Regions from separate parts of the Aeromonas rivipollensis genome, predicted to be linked through region 1. Evidence: riboswitches for the same ligand, from Rfam matches in the RefSeq annotation. Region 1 holds a riboswitch; each other region holds the start of a gene.
The links. A riboswitch is a leader RNA that binds a small molecule or an ion and turns the genes downstream of it on or off. The one in region 1 is predicted to bind cyclic di-GMP.

Region 1 (4,210 bases):
ATCGAGGAGATCATCCGCTACAACGCCGAGCAGGGGCTCTGCGGCCCGGGCGATATCGAGGCCCAGGTGGCGCGCCGGGTCGCCTTCATGAAGCGGGGCAGCCCCCATGTCTCGGCGCGGGAGCGACCGGACGGCCGGGTGATCGAGATGCAGGGCAATCCCATGCCGGCGGGGGGCTTCGTGATGACTTTCACCGACATCACCCCCTTCCGGGCGGCGGAGCGGGTACTGCGGGAAGCCAACGAGCACCTGGAGGCGCGAGTGGCCGAGCGTACCCACGAACTCTCCGAGCTCAACCGCCAACTGCTGCTGGTGAACCAGCAGGTGGAGCGGGCGAACCACTCCAAGAGCCGCTTCCTGGCGGCGGTGAGCCACGATCTGACCCAGCCGCTGAACGCGGCCAAGCTGTTTACCTCCTCCCTGCTGGAGATGCTGTCCCAGGGAGGGGAGCAGACGGCGGAGCAGACCCGCATCGCCCGCCACATCGACGATGCCCTGGGGGCGACCGAGGATCTCATCACGGATCTGCTGGACATTTCGCGCCTCGAGGCGGGCAAGTTCAAGGCCAGGAAGCTCGACTTCGCCCTGAGCGACGTGCTGGGCAACCTCAAGGCGGAATTCGGGGTGCTGGCCCAGGCGGGGGAGATCCAGTTCTCAGTGGTGGAGAGCCGCCTCGCCGTTTACAGCGACGTGCGCCTGCTGCGCCGGGTGTTGCAGAACTTCCTCACCAATGCGTTCCGCTACAACCCGGGCGGCCGGGTGCTGCTCGGCTGCCGCCGACTGGGGGACAAGGTGCGCATCGAGGTGTGGGACAATGGCCCTGGCATTCCGCTGGACAAGCAGGAGGCGATCTTTGACGAGTTCTCCCGCCTCGATCACTCCCGCACCGCCAGGGAGCAGGGGCTTGGCCTCGGGCTCGCCATCGCCCGCGGCATCTCCCAGGTGCTGGGTCACCAGCTCTCCCTGCGCAGTTGGCCCGGGGCGGGCTCGGTGTTTGCCATCACCTTGAACCTCGCGACCCGGCCCGTGATGCCGAGTCCGGTGGCGGCGCCCGCCGTGCGGGACAGCCAGCTGGAAGGGGTCAGGATCCTCTGCATCGACAACGAGGAGGAGATCCTCATCGCCATGGCCTCCCTGCTGGGACGCTGGGGCTGCGAGGTGCGCTGCGCCCAGAGCCTGGAGCAGGCAGAGGAGATCATTGGGGCTGGCTTCCTGCCCCGGCTGGTGCTCTCCGACTACCACCTAGATGACGGCAAGACGGGGCTGCAGGCGCTGCACATGATCCGGCTGGCCCATGGCAACGGCATAGGCGGCATCATCATCAGCGCGGATCGCAAGAGCGAGCTGCAGACCCAGATCCGCGAGCACGGCTTCGGCTACGTCAGCAAGCCGGTCAAACCCCTAAAACTGCGGGCATTGATGAACAGCCTGCTGCTGCCAATAGAGTGAGGCAGTTCACAGAACAAGCACGTGGGATGAAAATTGTAAATCTGTCGTTTTGGTGGCATATCGCCACCAATGTCGCCATGTTTGTGCAATATGCCGGCTATTTGTATGAATCGCCGCCCATCGATGTCATTTCTGCCAGGTGGTGGTGCTCGCGCACTCATCTATAGTCATCCGGCGATTATTTTTGTCGCAAATCAAGTTGTGCAAAAAGGCAAACCGGACGAAAGTCCGGGACGCAAAGCCTCCGGTCTAAGGGTCAAAGTACCTAGGATAGCGGGGTCACCACAGGTTGTATCGTCCATGGGCCAAGCCATGGTGGCGATGATGTCTGCGTTACCTGGCAGGTTGCGTTGCCTTTTTCGTTGTTAATTCCAATAACGAAATAAGGAAGTTCAAATATGTTAAGTCCAAAACTTTCCCTGCTGGCGCTCCTGGTCGGGGGTCTCTGTGCTACCTCCGCCTTCGCCGCTGCCCCGGGCAAACCCACCATAGGCTCGGGCCCCACCAAGTTCGCCATCGTCGAAGTCAATCAGGCCGCCTCTGCCTACAACCAGCTGGTGACAGTCCACAAGGATGGTGCCCCCGTCAGCGTGACCTGGAACCTCTGGACCGGTGACGTGGGTCAGACCGCCAAGGTGCTGCTCGATGGCAAGGAGGTGTGGTCAGGCCCGGCTTCCGCCGCTGGTACCGCCAACTTCAAGGTGACCAAGGGGGGCCGCTACCAGATGCAGGTCGCCCTGTGCAACGCCGACGGCTGCACCCTCTCCGACAAGAAGGAGCTGATGGTCGCCGATACCGACGGCAGCCACCTGGCACCGCTCAATGCGCCCCTCAAGGAGAACAACAAGCCCTACGCCAACAAGTCCGGCAAGGTGGTGGGGGCCTATTACGTGGAGTGGGGCGTCTATGGCCGCAAGTTCACCGTGGACAAGATCCCGGCCCAGAACCTGACCCACATCCTCTACGGCTTCACCCCCATCTGCGGCGGTAACGGCATCAATGACAGCCTGAAAGAGATCTCCGGCAGCTTCGAGGCCCTCCAGCGCTCCTGTGCCGGTCGTGAAGACTTCAAGGTCTCCATCCACGATCCCTGGGCCGCCGTCCAGATGTCCCAGGGCAACCTCAGCGCCTGGGATGAACCCTACAAGGGCAACTTCGGCAACCTGATGGCGCTCAAGCAAGCCCGTCCGGACCTCAAGATCCTGCCGTCGGTCGGGGGGTGGACCCTCTCCGATCCCTTCTACTTCCTGGGGGACAAGACCAAGCGCGACACCTTCGTCGCCTCGGTCAAGGAGTTCCTGCAGACCTGGAAATTCTTCGACGGGGTGGACATCGACTGGGAATTCCCGGGCGGCCAGGGGGCCAACCCCAGCCTGGGCGGCCCGAGCGATGGCGCCACCTATGTGGTGCTGATGAAGGAGCTGCGGGCCATGCTCGACGAACTGGAAGCCGAGACCGGCCGCCAGTATGAGCTGACCTCGGCGATCAGCGCCGGCGGTGACAAGATTGCCAAGGTCGATTATCAGGCGGCCCAGCAGTACATGGACCACATCTTCCTGATGAGCTACGACTTCAGCGGCGCCTTCGACCTGACGAATCTGGCCCACCAGACCAACCTCTTTGCCTCCAGTTGGGATCCGGCCACCAAGTACACCACCGACAAGGGCGTCAAGGCGCTGCTGGGTCAGGGGGTGACACCGGGCAAGATAGTGGTGGGTGCGGCCATGTATGGCCGTGGCTGGACCGGAGTGAAGAACTACCAGGCCGGCAATCCCTTCACTGGTACCGCCACCGGACCTGTGACCGGCACCTGGGAAAATGGCGTGGTGGATTACCGCGACATCGTCAACAACCGCATGGGCGCAGGCTGGGAGCAGGGCTATGACGAGTCGGCCGAGGCCCCTTATGTGTTCAAGGCCAGCACTGGGGATCTCATCAGCTTCGACAACGATCGCTCGGTCAAGGCCAAGGGGCAGTACGTGCTGGCGAACCAGCTCGGTGGCCTGTTCGCCTGGGAGATAGACGCGGACAACGGCGACATCCTCAACGCCATGCACGAGGGGCTGGGCCACGGCGAGGGTACACTGCCGCCGGTCAACAAGCCGCCTGTGGCCAATGCCGGCAGCGACCTGAGCGTCACGGGCCCGGCCGAGGTAACCCTCAACGGCTCCGCCTCCCACGATCCGGAAAGCGGCGTGCTGACCTACAGCTGGAAGCAGGTCTCCGGACCCCAGGCCAGCCTGCTGGACGCTACCCAGGCCAGGGCCCGCGTGGTGCTGGATGCCGCCACTACCGACATCAATCTGGTGTTCGAGCTGACAGTGACCGACGATCAGGGACTCTCGGCCAAGGATCAGGTGGTGGTGACCAACAAGGCACCACAGCCGAACCTGCCCCCCGTGGTCAGCGTACCGGCCAGTGCGACCGTAGAGTCCGGCAAGCAGGTGACCATCAAGGCCACTGCGTCCGATCCGAACGGTGATGCCCTGAGCTATCAGTGGAGCCTGCCAGCGGGTCTCACCGCCACCGGTCAGGACAGTGCGACCCTGGTGGTCACAGGCCCGAGCGTCACCAGCGACACCGCCTATGACCTGACCCTGATGGTGACTGACGGGGCACTGGACGCCAGCGCCGGCACCCGCCTGACCGTCAAGCCGGCCAGCACGGGGGGCGGCTGCGAGACAACCGATCCCGATGCGGCCAACCATCCGGCCTGGAACGCCAGCACCGTCTACAACACCAATGACAAGGTGAGCCACAA
Region 2 (4,210 bases), 1.6 Mb from region 1:
TTGATCCTGTGGTGGTAGAGGGCGGCGGCCACGTGCAGCAGGACCAGCGCAGCCAGCAACAGACAGCCGAGGCGATGCACGCCAAAGAAGAAGGCGTTGACCTCAGGTACATCGATGGGGTTGGCGATCGGGTAGAGCCAGAACAGGGCATAACCCTGCTCCAGCATCAGGAAGCCGCTCAACAGCACTATGCACATCAGGCCGTAGAGCAGGGCGTGAGCCAGCCTGGCGGCGGGATGGTGAGGCTGGGCCTGCTCTTCGGACAGGGGAGGCCGCCAGTGCCGCCAGCCCCAGCGCAGCAGGAAGAGCGGGGAGATCAGGGTCGCCATCGACATGTTCAGCACCGACAGAAATTGAAACAGCTTGGGATGGCTGTCGATCACCAGGTGCATCAGGTAGCCTGCCAGGGTGGCGTAGAGGATGACGGCGGCCATCAGCCAGTGCAGCAGGCGGCTCAGGGGGTCATAGTAGTCTTTCGTCATGGGATTTTTCCGACTGGGGCCCAGGGTGCCGAGAGGCACCGGGAGCCCGGATGACAGGCACAAAAAAGAGGCCGCTCGGGCCTCTTCTGCTTGCGGGGGATCAGTTCACCAGGGTCCAGGCATCCTGCCAGTTGGTGCCCACTCCGGGCTCATACTGGGTCGCGGTGCTCGTCCAGATGGTGCACCAGCCGCTGTAGGGGTAGGGCTTGCACTGATAGATCTTGCCATCTTTCGGCTGAAGTACCTTGGTGCCTGCCGCATAGGATTTGAGTCCCTCCGGGAAGCTGTACTGGTAGTCACCGCCGCTGGCCGGATCCTTGAACATCAGATCCATGGTCTGCTGCAGGGGGGCGCCGCCCGCCTTCGGCTTGCCCTCGATCACCAGTTGGTGGTGGCCGGCGCTCAGGCCGCTGACCTCCATGGTGAAGCTATGGCTGCTGTCCTTGATGTCGGCACCGGTCTGGCCCTTGGCGGCGCCACCGTGGTCATACAGGGTGTTGGTGACCGCGAGATCCCCCTCGGCCGTGACCGTGAAGTTCAGGGTGACCTTGCCGTTGTCGAGCAGGTATTCGTTCTCCAGCCCGCTCACGCTGATGCCGTCGTTTACCGGGGGTTGCTGCTGCTCGAGCTGGACCTCGACCCGCTGCAGGTTGCTGCCCGCCTTCAGGTAGATGGGGTTCTGGCCATAAACAGGGTTGAACTGGCCATCGGTGCCTTGCTGGCCTGCGCGGATCTGGCTCTGTTCGGCGTTGATCCTGGCGGCCAGATCGTGAGCCCAGTTGTTCTTCTGACCCTGCTCGGCAGAGCCGATGGTCAGCACTGTCTGCAGATCGGTGCGCTCGCCATTGGCGTCGAATACCCGGGTTCTGGCCTTGTCGCCGGCCACCAGATCGGTGGAGGGGTAGATGGTCCCACCCTGGCTCCAGGTCAGCGGTGGCTGGGTGCCGCCATCGAACTGGGCGTCGATCAGGTTGTAGAAGCTGTTGGCGGTATCGCCCACCTCCCAGACTCCGAGGATAACCTGATAGCCGGTGCGCGCCGGCAGGGTGCACTGATGGGTGACCTGCTTGGGCGGCTGCACCATGCCCCCGTCGATGACGCAGAACGGATTGAGATCGAAGGAGTCCCTGGTCAGGGGCTGGTTCGGGTTCCACTCCTGCTTGGTGAGGTAGTAGCGCCAGTTGCGGGTCACGTGGTTGGCGGTGAAGGTCCAGCTGATGGCGAAGGGGCCGCTCTGCACCTGGCGCTTGGTCCAGCGATCGCTGGTCTGGGCGTTGAGCTCACCAAATTGCGGGTGGCCGGCCGAGGCGATCTGGCCGTCGACGGGGCCGCCATTGGGGAAGCCGGATGGCGCCTCCAGGCTCTGTGGCTCCCACTGAATGGCGCCACACTGACTGTTGCCGCCGGTCTTGCACAGATAGTTGCGCCCTTCCGGCTGGCTGATATAACCGTGGGCGAGCACGCCGCCGCTGGCCAGCAGCGCCAGCGCGGCGGCCACATGATTGAGTTTGATTTTTGCTGCCATACATTCCTCTGTTCGGTGATGTGGGCAGTCAAGTTGGCAGGGGAATTCCCCGTGACACACCTGGGTGTGGCAACCCCGCTATCCTGGACGACATGTCTTTAGACCGGAGGCTTTGCGTCCTGGCCTTTCAACCAGTTTGCCAAATGACTACATAAAGGGTCAGGGTGCCGCCCTTGAGGACGGCACCACCATGATGGCTTTTTTTGATTAAATTATTAAGTGTAAATCTTTACAGCTTGATCTCATCGGAGTAGAGCAATCACTTAACGCTCTGTTTTTAAAATTATATTTAATTCATCAAGTTGGGTTTGGCTTCGCCCGCTCCGTCAAAAGATGCAAAATCGCGACATTTTTCATCAATGAAAAAATCCCCTGTCGGCGAGGCCGCCAGGGGATGGGACTGTGTCAGACGGTCAGTGGTGCGGGTACTGGTCTGCGCTGCGGGAGGGCGAAGGGCGGTGGGCCTGACCAGGCGCCAGGTCGCGGGGGAGGGCATTGCCGAGCCTGAAGACCGCCAGCCGCTCGTCCAGGCTGCGGGAGAGCCCGGCCAGCAGCTCGCTCTCCTGTGCCAGCTGGGAGGCGGCCTGCGACATCTCCAGGGCCGAGTCATTGATGCCGCTGACGTTGCGGTTCATGTCCTCTGCCACCATGCTCTGCTGTTCCGCCGCTGTGGCTATCTGGGTCGCCATGTCGCTCACGTGCTGGATATGGTTGACGATGAGGGAGAGGTCCTGTCCCGCCTTCTCGGACTGGCCGACGCTGCTCTCCGCCAGCTTGCGGCTGGCATCCATGGCGCTGGCGGCGGTCACCGCCCGCTGCTGCAACTGGGTGATGGTACTCTGGATCTCCTCTGTGGAGTGACGGGTACGGCTCGCCAGCTGGCGCACCTCGTCGGCCACCACGGCGAAACCGCGGCCCTGCTCGCCGGCGCGGGCCGCCTCTATGGCGGCGTTGAGGGCCAGCAGGTTGGTCTGATCCGAGATGGCGCTGATGACGGCGGTCACCTCGCCGATCTGCATCACCCCCTCCTTGAGTCGATTGACCTGATGGGTGGCCTGCTCCACTTCGGTGGCGAGCGCCTGGATGCCGTGCACGCTGGCGTGGACATCCTCGTTGCCGAGCCCGGCTTCGCTGGTGGCGTCCTGGGTGTCGCGGGCCGTGTTCTCGGCATGGCCCGCCACATCCGAGATGGTGGCGCTCATCTCGTTCATGGCGGTGGCGAGCTGGGCCAGCTGATCCCGCTGGCTGTTGACCGCCTGGTTGGTCTGCTCGGCGGAGGCGGCGATGCGCAGGGCGGCATCCGCCACGTTGCGGGCCCCCTGGCTCGCCTCCAGCAGGGCGCGGCGAATGGCGTCCAGCCCCTGATTGGTACAGTGGGCGACGGCCCCCAGCTCATCCTTGCCATGCACGGGTATGCTGACCACCAGATCCCCGGCCGCCACCTGGGCCATGGCCCTGTTGATCTCCGCCAGCGGGTTGACGATGGAGCGGCTGATGGCCACCCCCAGCCACCCCATCAACAGGATCGCCAGCAAGGTGGCACCGCCCATCCACTCATATTGCGACCACATGGTGGCCTCAATGTCCTGCAGCAGCACGCCTGAGCCCAGGATCCAGCCCCAGGGCTGGTAGCCTGCCACCAGGGACATCTTCTGGGCCGCTTCGCCGGAGGGGGAGACCCACTGGTACTCCAGGCGGCCCTGTTGGCCGCCCTTGCCGAGATCCACCATGCGCTGCCAGTGGGATTCGGCGGGCGTCCCGCCCATCTGCTGGCCGACCAGCTCGGGCTTGGCAGGGTGCACCACCACCCGGCGATCCTCGTCCAGCACGAACAGGTAGTTGTCTCCATCGAAGCGCATGCTGTCGAGCATGGCCTTGGCTTCGGCCTGGGCCTGCCGGGCGGGGAGGGTGGCGGCCAGGGTCTGGATCCGGCTCATGGCCAGATCCAGCACTGCCTGCAGCCTGGCTTCCCGTTCACTCATCAGGTTGCGGTGCAGGGCACTGGCCGAGATGAGCAGCAGTGCGATGAAGCCGATCAGTGCCAGTGAGAGCAGCAACATCAGCTTGCGGCTCACGGCGATATCACCGAGCTTGAACATAGTCTTTTCCTTACTTTCCCATGCGGATCTGGTTGTGGCCGATCTGCCGGCCGGACCTGATTGTTGTTGTTTTTAACATTCAATTAACTTTCAATGGCTTGCGA
Region 3 (4,210 bases), 480 kb from region 1:
ATCTCCATGATGTTGGCGGTGTCGTAGAGCTCCTGCTTGCCGTAGAGCGGCACATAGTTCTTGCTGGAGGTCCAGAGGATCACCACTATGGTGCCCGCCACTATGGCGGCAAGCAGCGCTATGGTCAGGATGGATTTGTTGTCCCGGGACAGGGTGCGCCAGTTGCGCATCCCTTCCTGTACCCGGGCGATCAGGGAGCCCGATGCCCCCGGCGAGGATGATACCAATTCAGTCATGACCTACCCTCAGAGCGGCATGCGCATGATGTCATCGAAGCCTGTCATCAGTTTGTTGCGCACCTGCATCAGGGCGGAAAAACTGAGACCTGCCTTCTGGCTGGCCACCATGGCCCCCACCAGATCGTCGCTCTGACCCGCGTCGACGGCGGTCATCAATCTGGACGCGACATTCTGCTGTTCGTTGACCCGGCCGACGACGTCACGCATGGCGTCGCTGAACGAGACAGCCGAGGCGTCGTTAGGCTCGATGGAAGGGGTGTGACTGGCAACGCGCTGCATTTCCTGCATCTGCTGCAGGAGCGTCACCTGTGATGACATGATCTCAATCTTCACTCGGTTATCCCTTAGTTTTGAATCTGCTGCTCGACATCGATGCCCTGCTCGCGCATGGCAGCCAGCTTGTATCTAAGTGCCCGGGTCGTCATCCCAAGGGCTTCGGCCGTACGAGTCCGGTGACCACGAAAACGGCGCAACGTCTCCAGGACGAATTGAAATTCGGCATGCCGTTTGGTCTCGCTGAGCCCCTCCGGGGCCGCAAGCGTCTGCGGTAACAGGTTGTCGGCTTCCACGGCATAATGGGGCAGCATCAAATCGACCGCCTGAATATGCAATCCGCGAGCCATAATTAGCGCCCGCTGGATCACGTTGTCCAGTTCGCGCACATTGCCCGGCCAGTCATAGGAGAGCAGCTGCTTGCAGGCGCTCTCGCTGAGGCGATACCCCTGCTGGGCGGCGTAGCGCTCGATGAAGTACTCCGCCAGCGGCAGTATGTCGTCCGGCCGCTCCCGCAGGGCGGGCCAGCTCATGGGCAGCACATCGAGCCGGTAGAAGAGGTCCTCGCGAAACTCCCCCTGCAACACCAACTCCCTCAGGTCTCTGTTGCTGGCGGCAATGATCCGCACATCCAGCGCAATCACCTGATGGCTGCCCAACCGCTCGACCTCTTTCTCCTGCAGTACCCGCAGCAGCTTGGCCTGCAATGCCAGCGGCAGTTCGGAGATCTCGTCGAGCAGCAGGGTGCCCCCCTGGGCCAGCTCGAACTTGCCCTGCTGGCTGGCGGTCGCGCCGGTAAAGGCCCCCTTGCTGTGTCCGAACAGGATGGATTCGAGCATGGATTCGGGGATGGCTGCGCAGTTGATGGCCACGAAGGGCTTGCCCGCCCGGCTGGACATCTCGTGGATGTAGCGGGCCAGCCGCTCCTTGCCCGTCCCCGACTCGCCGCCGATGAGGATGGTGGCCGAGGTCTTGGCAGCCCGCCTGGCGAGCTGCAATACCTGCAGGCTCAGAGGCGAGGAGGCGATCAGGTTGGGAATGGCCTGACGCAGGCGCAGGGCCCCCCTCACCACATCGAGGATCTGGCGCTGACTGAAAGGCTTGATGATGTAATCGATGGCGCCGGCCCGCATGGCCTCCGCCGCCAGATAGGCCTGGTGCTCATTGACCAGGATGACGCAGTCGGTACCCGCCAGCTCCTGCACCATTGAGGGACCGGCCTCGGTCATGACCGCCATGTCGAGCAACACGAGATCCGCGGAATGGTTGGAGAGAAATTGCTTGGCCAGCGGGACAGAATTCAGGCAAGAGACGCGATAGCCTGCATTCAACAATATTCCCTCAACATCGTCTCCATTTGATAACGAAGAGGAAACTAATAATAGATGTGCATGAGATTCAATACCGACGGGTATTGAATTTTCCTTGATAGATAAATCAGAAAACATATTAACCCGAACCTGTGATTGCACATGAATCAATCAACAGAACTGACGCTCAAAAAATAAAAACGCACCAGGACGGGGCAGCACCTCTTATTGAGCACTTACCCTATATCGGTATGAAAACAAGGCTGGAATCATGACCTTGGTAACCCCGCTATCATTAGCATCAATGCCGTTAGACCGGAGGCTTTGCGTCCTGACTTTTCAGTTCAGTTTGCCTTTATCATGCGACGACCCGTATTAGGATGGCATGGCTTGGTTGTCCTTAAGCCATGTGACACATCTGACTGTTTCTATTTTATTTTTTCACTGTCAGTCTGTGTCGCGTCAAAAGCCGTCACATCATAACGGCTTTATATGACAATTCAAGCAGATGTGCGGAATAGTCTCTTCCTGCCGGCATATGGGCGTGGCAATTCCACTTCAGCCCAGGGTGCCAATTACTTCGACCCGTAAATCTTCCGGGATCTCGTTATAAGAGAGCACTTTGAGACCCTTTGAGAAGGATCGGGCATAGCGGGCGATCAGGGGCCTGAGCTGGGGCATGACCACCAGCACGGGCGCATACCCCTGCTGCTGCAACTGCTCCTTCACCAGCGGCATGTTCTGCTGCAACTGCGCCAGCAATTGCGGGTCGACCGGGAAGCTGTCCAGCTGGATTTTTCCCTGCTGCTGGGACTGGTTCATTGCCGTCAGCAGGGTCTGCTCCAGCCGGTCGTCCAGGGTGAAGGCCGCCAGTATGTCGCGGGATCCGATCGCCTGCCTGACGATCTGGCGCTTGAGGGCGCAGCGCACGTCCGAGGCCAGCAGCACCGGGTCCTTGGTCAGCTCGCTCGCATCCAGCAAGGTGGTGGCTATGGTGCGGATGTCGGTGAGGCTGATCTGCTCCTTGAGCAATTGACGGAAGACCCGCAGTTGCTGCATCTGGGTCAGGGCCAGATTGAGCTCTTCCGCCAGGCGGGGGGACTGGGTGGCCAGATACTGGCCCAGCTTGCCCACCTCGTCATGGCCGAAGAGCCCATCGAGCTGCTCCCTGAGCAACTTGCTGGCATGGGTGGCGATGACGGTGGCAGAGTCGACCACGGAGTAACCCAGGTTGAGCGCCTTGGCCTTGTTGTCCGGCGAGATCCAGACAGCGTTCATGCCATAGGCCGGATCCTGGGTCAGCTCGCCGTCCAGGGCGCCATAGGTCTCGCCGCTGCTGATGGCCATCAGCCGCTGGCAATCCACATTGCCTGTGGCCAGGGCAATGCCAGACAGCTTGATGCGATACTGGTCCGGCTGCAGTTGCAGGTTGTCCCGCACCCGGATCTCGGGCAGCAGGAAACCGTACTGCTCGGACAGTGTCTTGCGAATGCCGCGCACCCGGGCGAGCAGCTCGGCCCCCTTGTTCGCCTCGGCCAGCGGCACCAACCGATAACCCAGTTCGATGGCGACCGCATCCACCGGCGGCAGATCCTGCCAGTCCAGCCCTTGCGGCTCCGGCTGTACCATCTGCCTCGTCAGCTCCTCGGCCGCATCCAGGGCCGGATCCTTTGCCCGGCGCTGGCTGACGCTCCAGCCGGTCCAGGCCAGCACAGCGGCAAAGCTGAGGAAGGCCAGCATGGGCATGCCGGGCACCAGGCCCAGGATCAGCATGATGGTCGCCGCCGTATAGATGACCCGGGGAGAAGCCAGGATCTGCTGGCCGACCTGATCCGACATCTCCCCCTCGTCACTCACCCTAGTGACTATGATGGCCGCCGCGGTGGACATCAGCAGGGAGGGGATCTGGGCGACCAGACCATCACCTATGGTGAGCAGGGCATAGATGCGGAAGGCATCGGAGACCGGCAGCGAGTGCTGGAAGATACCGATGGCGAGACCGCCCACCAGGTTGATGATCAGCACCAGCAGGCCGGCGATGGCATCGCCACGGACAAACTTGGAGGCCCCGTCCATGGCGCCGTAGAAGTCGGCTTCCCTGGCGATCTCTTCCCGCCTGGCGCGGGCCTGGTGCTGATCCAGGGTGCCGGCGTTGAGATCGGCATCTATGGCCATCTGCTTGCCCGGCATGGCATCCAGGGTGAAGCGGGCGGAGACTTCGGAGATCCGCTCCCCCCCCTTGGTGATCACCACGAAGTTGATGATCATCAGGATCACGAACACCACCAGACCCACCACGTAGTTGCCACCGATCACCACTTCCCCGAAGGCCTGGATGACCTTGCCGGCGGCCTCGTTGCCCTCATGACCATGGAGCAGCACCACCCG
Region 4 (4,210 bases), 1.9 Mb from region 1:
CTACCGCCACCACCTTGCTCGCCAGCGCCGGGTTGGCGAGGGCGTAATCCAGGGTGCCAAGCTCGGCCTCGTAGCTGTAGGAGATGGCCTTCTCCTGGTTGAACTTGACGTTCAGATCCACCAGTCCGTAACCCTTGCCCACCGCGCGGCCCATCTGCTCATAGGGCTGCTCGCCGATCAAGGTGTGGGAGGCGGAGCGGATCTGGCGATCCGCCTTGGCCGGATCGTAGTCGGTGAGCACCCTGATCGGGTCCTCCTTGGCGTAAGAGTTGAAGTCCCCCACCAGCAGCACCTGACCCGGCATCTTGCTCACCGCGTCCCCCAGCACCTTGGCGGCACTGACCCTGAACTCGGTGCACTTGCCCTGCAGATCCGCAGGCTCGGTCTTGCCATCGCCGTTCTCATAGCAGCCGGATCCCTTGGATTTCAGGTGGTTGACCACCAGCGTCAGGGGCTCGTCGCTGCCCGCCACCCCGAAGCGCTGCACCAGGGAGTCCCGCTGACCTGCGCTTCTGGCGACGCCGCCCGTGATGTAGCGCTGCTGGGGCAGACGAATGACCTCGGCATCCCCGCTCGGGGTGAGCAGGGCGGGGCGATAGATCATGGCCACCATGATGGCGTCGCCGCCAAAGAAGCGCTCCTGGGTGAGCAGGGCCTTGGGCAGGCTGACGAAGGCGTACTGCTTGCTCGCCTCTTTCTGCCGGGCGTTGAGGCTCTGCACCAGATCGCTGATGGCGGCGTGCTCGTCGAAGCCGTTGTTCTCCATCTCCATCAGGCCGAGCAGGTCGGCGTCCATCTCGTTGATGGCGTTGACGATCTTGGTGCGCTGCAGCTGGAACTCCTCCAGGCTCTTGGCGCCGCGGTTGCAGCCCTTGGCGCTGTCCGCATCCGCCTGATCCGCACAGAGCACGTTGAGGGCGCCCCCCACGCTGGAGTGGCTGGTGAAGTAGTTGAGTACGTTGAAGCTGCCGATGCGCAGGTCGGTGCCATTGGCGCGGGCCGGTGAGCCCTGGCGGTCGTTCTCATCGGTGCGCAGCAGATCCCCCGCCGTGATGCGCTGATCCTTGGGCACTATCAGCCGGTACTCGTCATAGCTGTAACCCACCATGGCTTCCAGGTTGACCGGGGCATCGCCGATGCGCAGGTAACCCTGCTCCGGCTCCCAGGCCGGCAACCAGGGCAGCTTGCCGTTGGCGGCCTTGAAGTCCGACTCGAGGAAGACGCGGTTGCCCGCGTTGGCCTCGGCCAGCGCCACGGCTTCTGGGCTGCCCGCCACATGGAGCTGGGTCGGCTTCATCAGCGGGGCACCGTGGGCGAGCACCAGGTTGTTGCGCTTGGCGGCGTAGTCGTAGCTGAAGTTGCGGCTTACCTTGAGGGCGCTCTCCCCATCGAGGCGCACCCGCATCCCCTCGTGACGCTCCAGTGCCCGGGCCAGGGTTTCCCCCTCCAGCACCCGCAGCGCCGTGGCGGCCGGGGCATCGCCCTGGGCCAGCACCGCCAGACGCGGGGCGCTGCCGTCAAACAGGGGCTTGAGCTGGGTGTGACCATGATACTCCTCGACCTTGGCCTCCAGGCAGATCAGGGCACCCGGCTGGATGTCCGGGTACTTGGTCGCGAATTGCTTGTCGTTGAGGTAGACGAAGATGCCATCCGAGCTCTGGGGATTGCCATCCCCCTGCAGATCCTGCAGATAGAAGCCCTTGTTGAGGCTCTCCCCCAGACCCGAGACTACCGCCTTGACCGAGACGCTCTGGGGGCTTTCGAACTGATCGTCCGGGACGAGCGGGCTCTTGTCGCCGCTGCCCTGGATGGCGGGGATGGGGGTGAGGGCGCTGTCGGCCGGGCAACTGAAGCCGGCGGCATGGAGAGACGGGGACGCGAGGGCGAGCCCCACGGCCAGGGACAGCAGGGTAGGTCTTCCTTTCATGGGTATTCCTTTTTTTATTTTTGCCAGTGTTTCCATAGCCTTGGCGCTTTGGCCAAGGGCGCGCATTGTCACATTTCTGGCAGCTCTGACCAGTGAGGCAACGCACATTATGGGGAGACAAAAGAGGCTGAGTCCGTTTTTTTGACGTGGCTAACAGATTGATATTAATGACTTAATAGTTAGTTGGCCGATGGAGGGGAAGTGTGAGCTGACCGGCATTCACATATTTTCCTTAGAGAATAAAGATTGAGCGGCCGCCACTTGCTTCCTATACTCGAGCCGTTCCTCACGGAACCCAGGCAAAGGGCAAACCGGCAGTGATGCCGGGACGCAAAGCCTCCGATCTGTCTCACCCGGGCCAGACTGCGGGGTTACCCGGGGTGACTTGAGGGTTTGTGGCCCGTCCATGGCCTGTTGTCGCTCCCTTGTTCCCTGTTGCGATTGCGCTTTTCCCGGTGTTGAAGCCAAGACAAAACAAGGAAGATAACAATATGCAACAGATCTTGAGGCCCAGCAGGCTCGCCATGCTGGTCGCCCTTGCGGCCGTCCCTGCCTGGGCGCAGGCCGCTTACCCCGCCTATCAGGCAGGCACTGCCTACAAGGCTGGCGACATCGTCAGCAACGCCGGTGCCCTCTATGAATGCAAGGAATTCCCTTACTCCGGCTGGTGCGGCGCCTCGCCCTACCACTATGCCCCCGGGGTCGGTACCGTCTGGGCCGATGCCTGGAAGCTCTATGGCGGTGAGGTGCCGCCGCCTGCTCTGGTCGTTGCCATCGGCTCCCCTGCCGTGGGCAGCAGCGTCAGCGAAGGGGCCAGCCTGGCCCTAGCGGTGACCCTGAGCGGCCCGGTCACGGCGCTGGCCAAGGTGGAGTACCTGATCGACGGCACCCTGGTCGCCACGGCCACGGCCTCCCCCTGGAGTGCCAGCTGGCCTGCCGCCGGCGTTGGCAATCACGCCCTCAAGGCCCGGGCGCTGGATAAAGACGGCAAGGTGCTGAGCGAGGCGGATTCGAGCTTCAAGGTCGCCGCCGTGGTGGCGCCAGAGGCCCCCAGGGCGAGCATCGCCAGCCCCGCCGCCGGGGCCAAGGTGACCCTGGGCCGCGCCCTCACCGTGACCGGCAATGTCACCGACGCCAATGACGACGTCGCCAAGGTCGAGCTGTTCGTCGATGGCAAGAAAGTGGGCGAAGACAGCAGCGCCCCCTGGCAGCTGAGCTGGACACCCCAGAGCAAGGGGCTGGCCGGTCTCAAGCTGGTGGCGACCGACAAGGAGAACCTGGTCGGCGAATCGGCCCAGGTCGATGTCCAGGTGGAAGAGGCTGCGCTGCCCCCCACCGGTGGCAACCTCTCCTGCGACGTGCGCCAGATCTATCGCGCCGATGGCAGCGAGTGCATGGGGGATGACCATGGCCGCCGCGTCATCGGCTATTTCACCTCCTGGCGTACCGGCAAGAACGGGCTGCCCTCCTACCTGGTGGGCGACATCCCCTGGGACAAGATCACCCACATCAACTACGCCTTCGCGGCGGTGGATGAGCAGAGCCACCTCATCAAGGTGGATGACGCCGCCACCAAACTGACCTGGGACGGGGTGCCGGGCGCCGAAATGGATCCCGAGTTCGCCTATCAGGGCCACTTCAACCTGCTGTCGAAATACAAGAAGCAGTATCCGGACGTGAAGACCCTGATCTCCGTGGGTGGCTGGGCCGATACCCGCGGCTTCTACACCGCCACCACCAAGGGCGACTGCTCGGTCAACACCGCCGGCATCAACGCCTTCGCCGACTCGGCGGTGGGCTTCATCCGCCAGTACGGCTTCGATGGGGTGGATATCGACTACGAGTACCCCACCTCCATGAAGGATGCGGGCAACCCGAACGACTTCCCGCTCTCCAACCAGTGTCGCGGCAAGCTCTTTGCGAACTATGAAGTGCTGATGAAGACCCTGCGCAACAAGCTCGACAGCGCCGGGACCGAGGACGGTCGCAAGTACATGCTGACCATTGCCTCGCCGGCCTCGGCCTACCTGCTGCGCGGCATGGAGAACTTCCAGGTCACCCAGTATCTGGATTACGTCAACCTGATGACCTACGACTTCCACGGTGCCTGGAACCACTTCGTCGGCCACAACGCAGCCCTGTTCGACAACAAGGCGGATCCCGAGCTGGCCCAGTGGGGTGTCTACACCCAGGCCCAGTTTGGCGGCATCGGTTATCTCAACTCCGCCTGGGCGGCCCACTACTTCCGCGGCGCCCTGGCGGCGGGCAAGATCAACATAGGGG

Region 2: it holds a riboswitch for cyclic di-GMP, as region 1 does, so the genes downstream of both, gbpA (N-acetylglucosamine-binding protein GbpA) here and WIR04_RS04335 (glycosyl hydrolase family 18 protein) in region 1, are expected to answer to the same signal.
Region 3: it holds a riboswitch for cyclic di-GMP, as region 1 does, so the genes downstream of both, lafK (lateral flagellar response regulator transcription factor LafK) here and WIR04_RS04335 (glycosyl hydrolase family 18 protein) in region 1, are expected to answer to the same signal.
Region 4: it holds a riboswitch for cyclic di-GMP, as region 1 does, so the genes downstream of both, WIR04_RS16130 (glycosyl hydrolase family 18 protein) here and WIR04_RS04335 (glycosyl hydrolase family 18 protein) in region 1, are expected to answer to the same signal.

The regions. Positions count from the first base shown of each region.
Region 1 covers NZ_CP149130.1:912,377-916,586, forward strand. Annotated here, with positions in the region: gene WIR04_RS04330 (PAS domain-containing hybrid sensor histidine kinase/response regulator) at 1-1,449, shown strand, start outside; cyclic di-GMP riboswitch class I at 1,650-1,736, shown strand; gene WIR04_RS04335 (glycosyl hydrolase family 18 protein) at 1,848-4,210, shown strand, end outside.
Region 2 covers NZ_CP149130.1:3,818,134-3,822,343, reverse strand. Annotated here, with positions in the region: gene WIR04_RS17305 (cytochrome b) at 1-482, opposite strand, end outside; gene gbpA (N-acetylglucosamine-binding protein GbpA) at 583-2,007, opposite strand; cyclic di-GMP riboswitch class I at 2,073-2,158, opposite strand; gene WIR04_RS17295 (methyl-accepting chemotaxis protein) at 2,421-4,106, opposite strand.
Region 3 covers NZ_CP149130.1:430,499-434,708, reverse strand. Annotated here, with positions in the region: gene fliFL (lateral flagellar M-ring protein FliFL) at 1-227, opposite strand, end outside; gene lfiE (lateral flagellar hook-basal body complex protein LfiE) at 246-572, opposite strand; gene lafK (lateral flagellar response regulator transcription factor LafK) at 584-1,846, opposite strand; cyclic di-GMP riboswitch class I at 2,099-2,186, opposite strand; gene lfhA (lateral flagellar biosynthesis protein LfhA) at 2,381-4,210, opposite strand, start outside.
Region 4 covers NZ_CP149130.1:3,561,031-3,565,240, reverse strand. Annotated here, with positions in the region: gene WIR04_RS16135 (ExeM/NucH family extracellular endonuclease) at 1-1,927, opposite strand, end outside; cyclic di-GMP riboswitch class I at 2,223-2,306, shown strand; gene WIR04_RS16130 (glycosyl hydrolase family 18 protein) at 2,419-4,210, shown strand, end outside.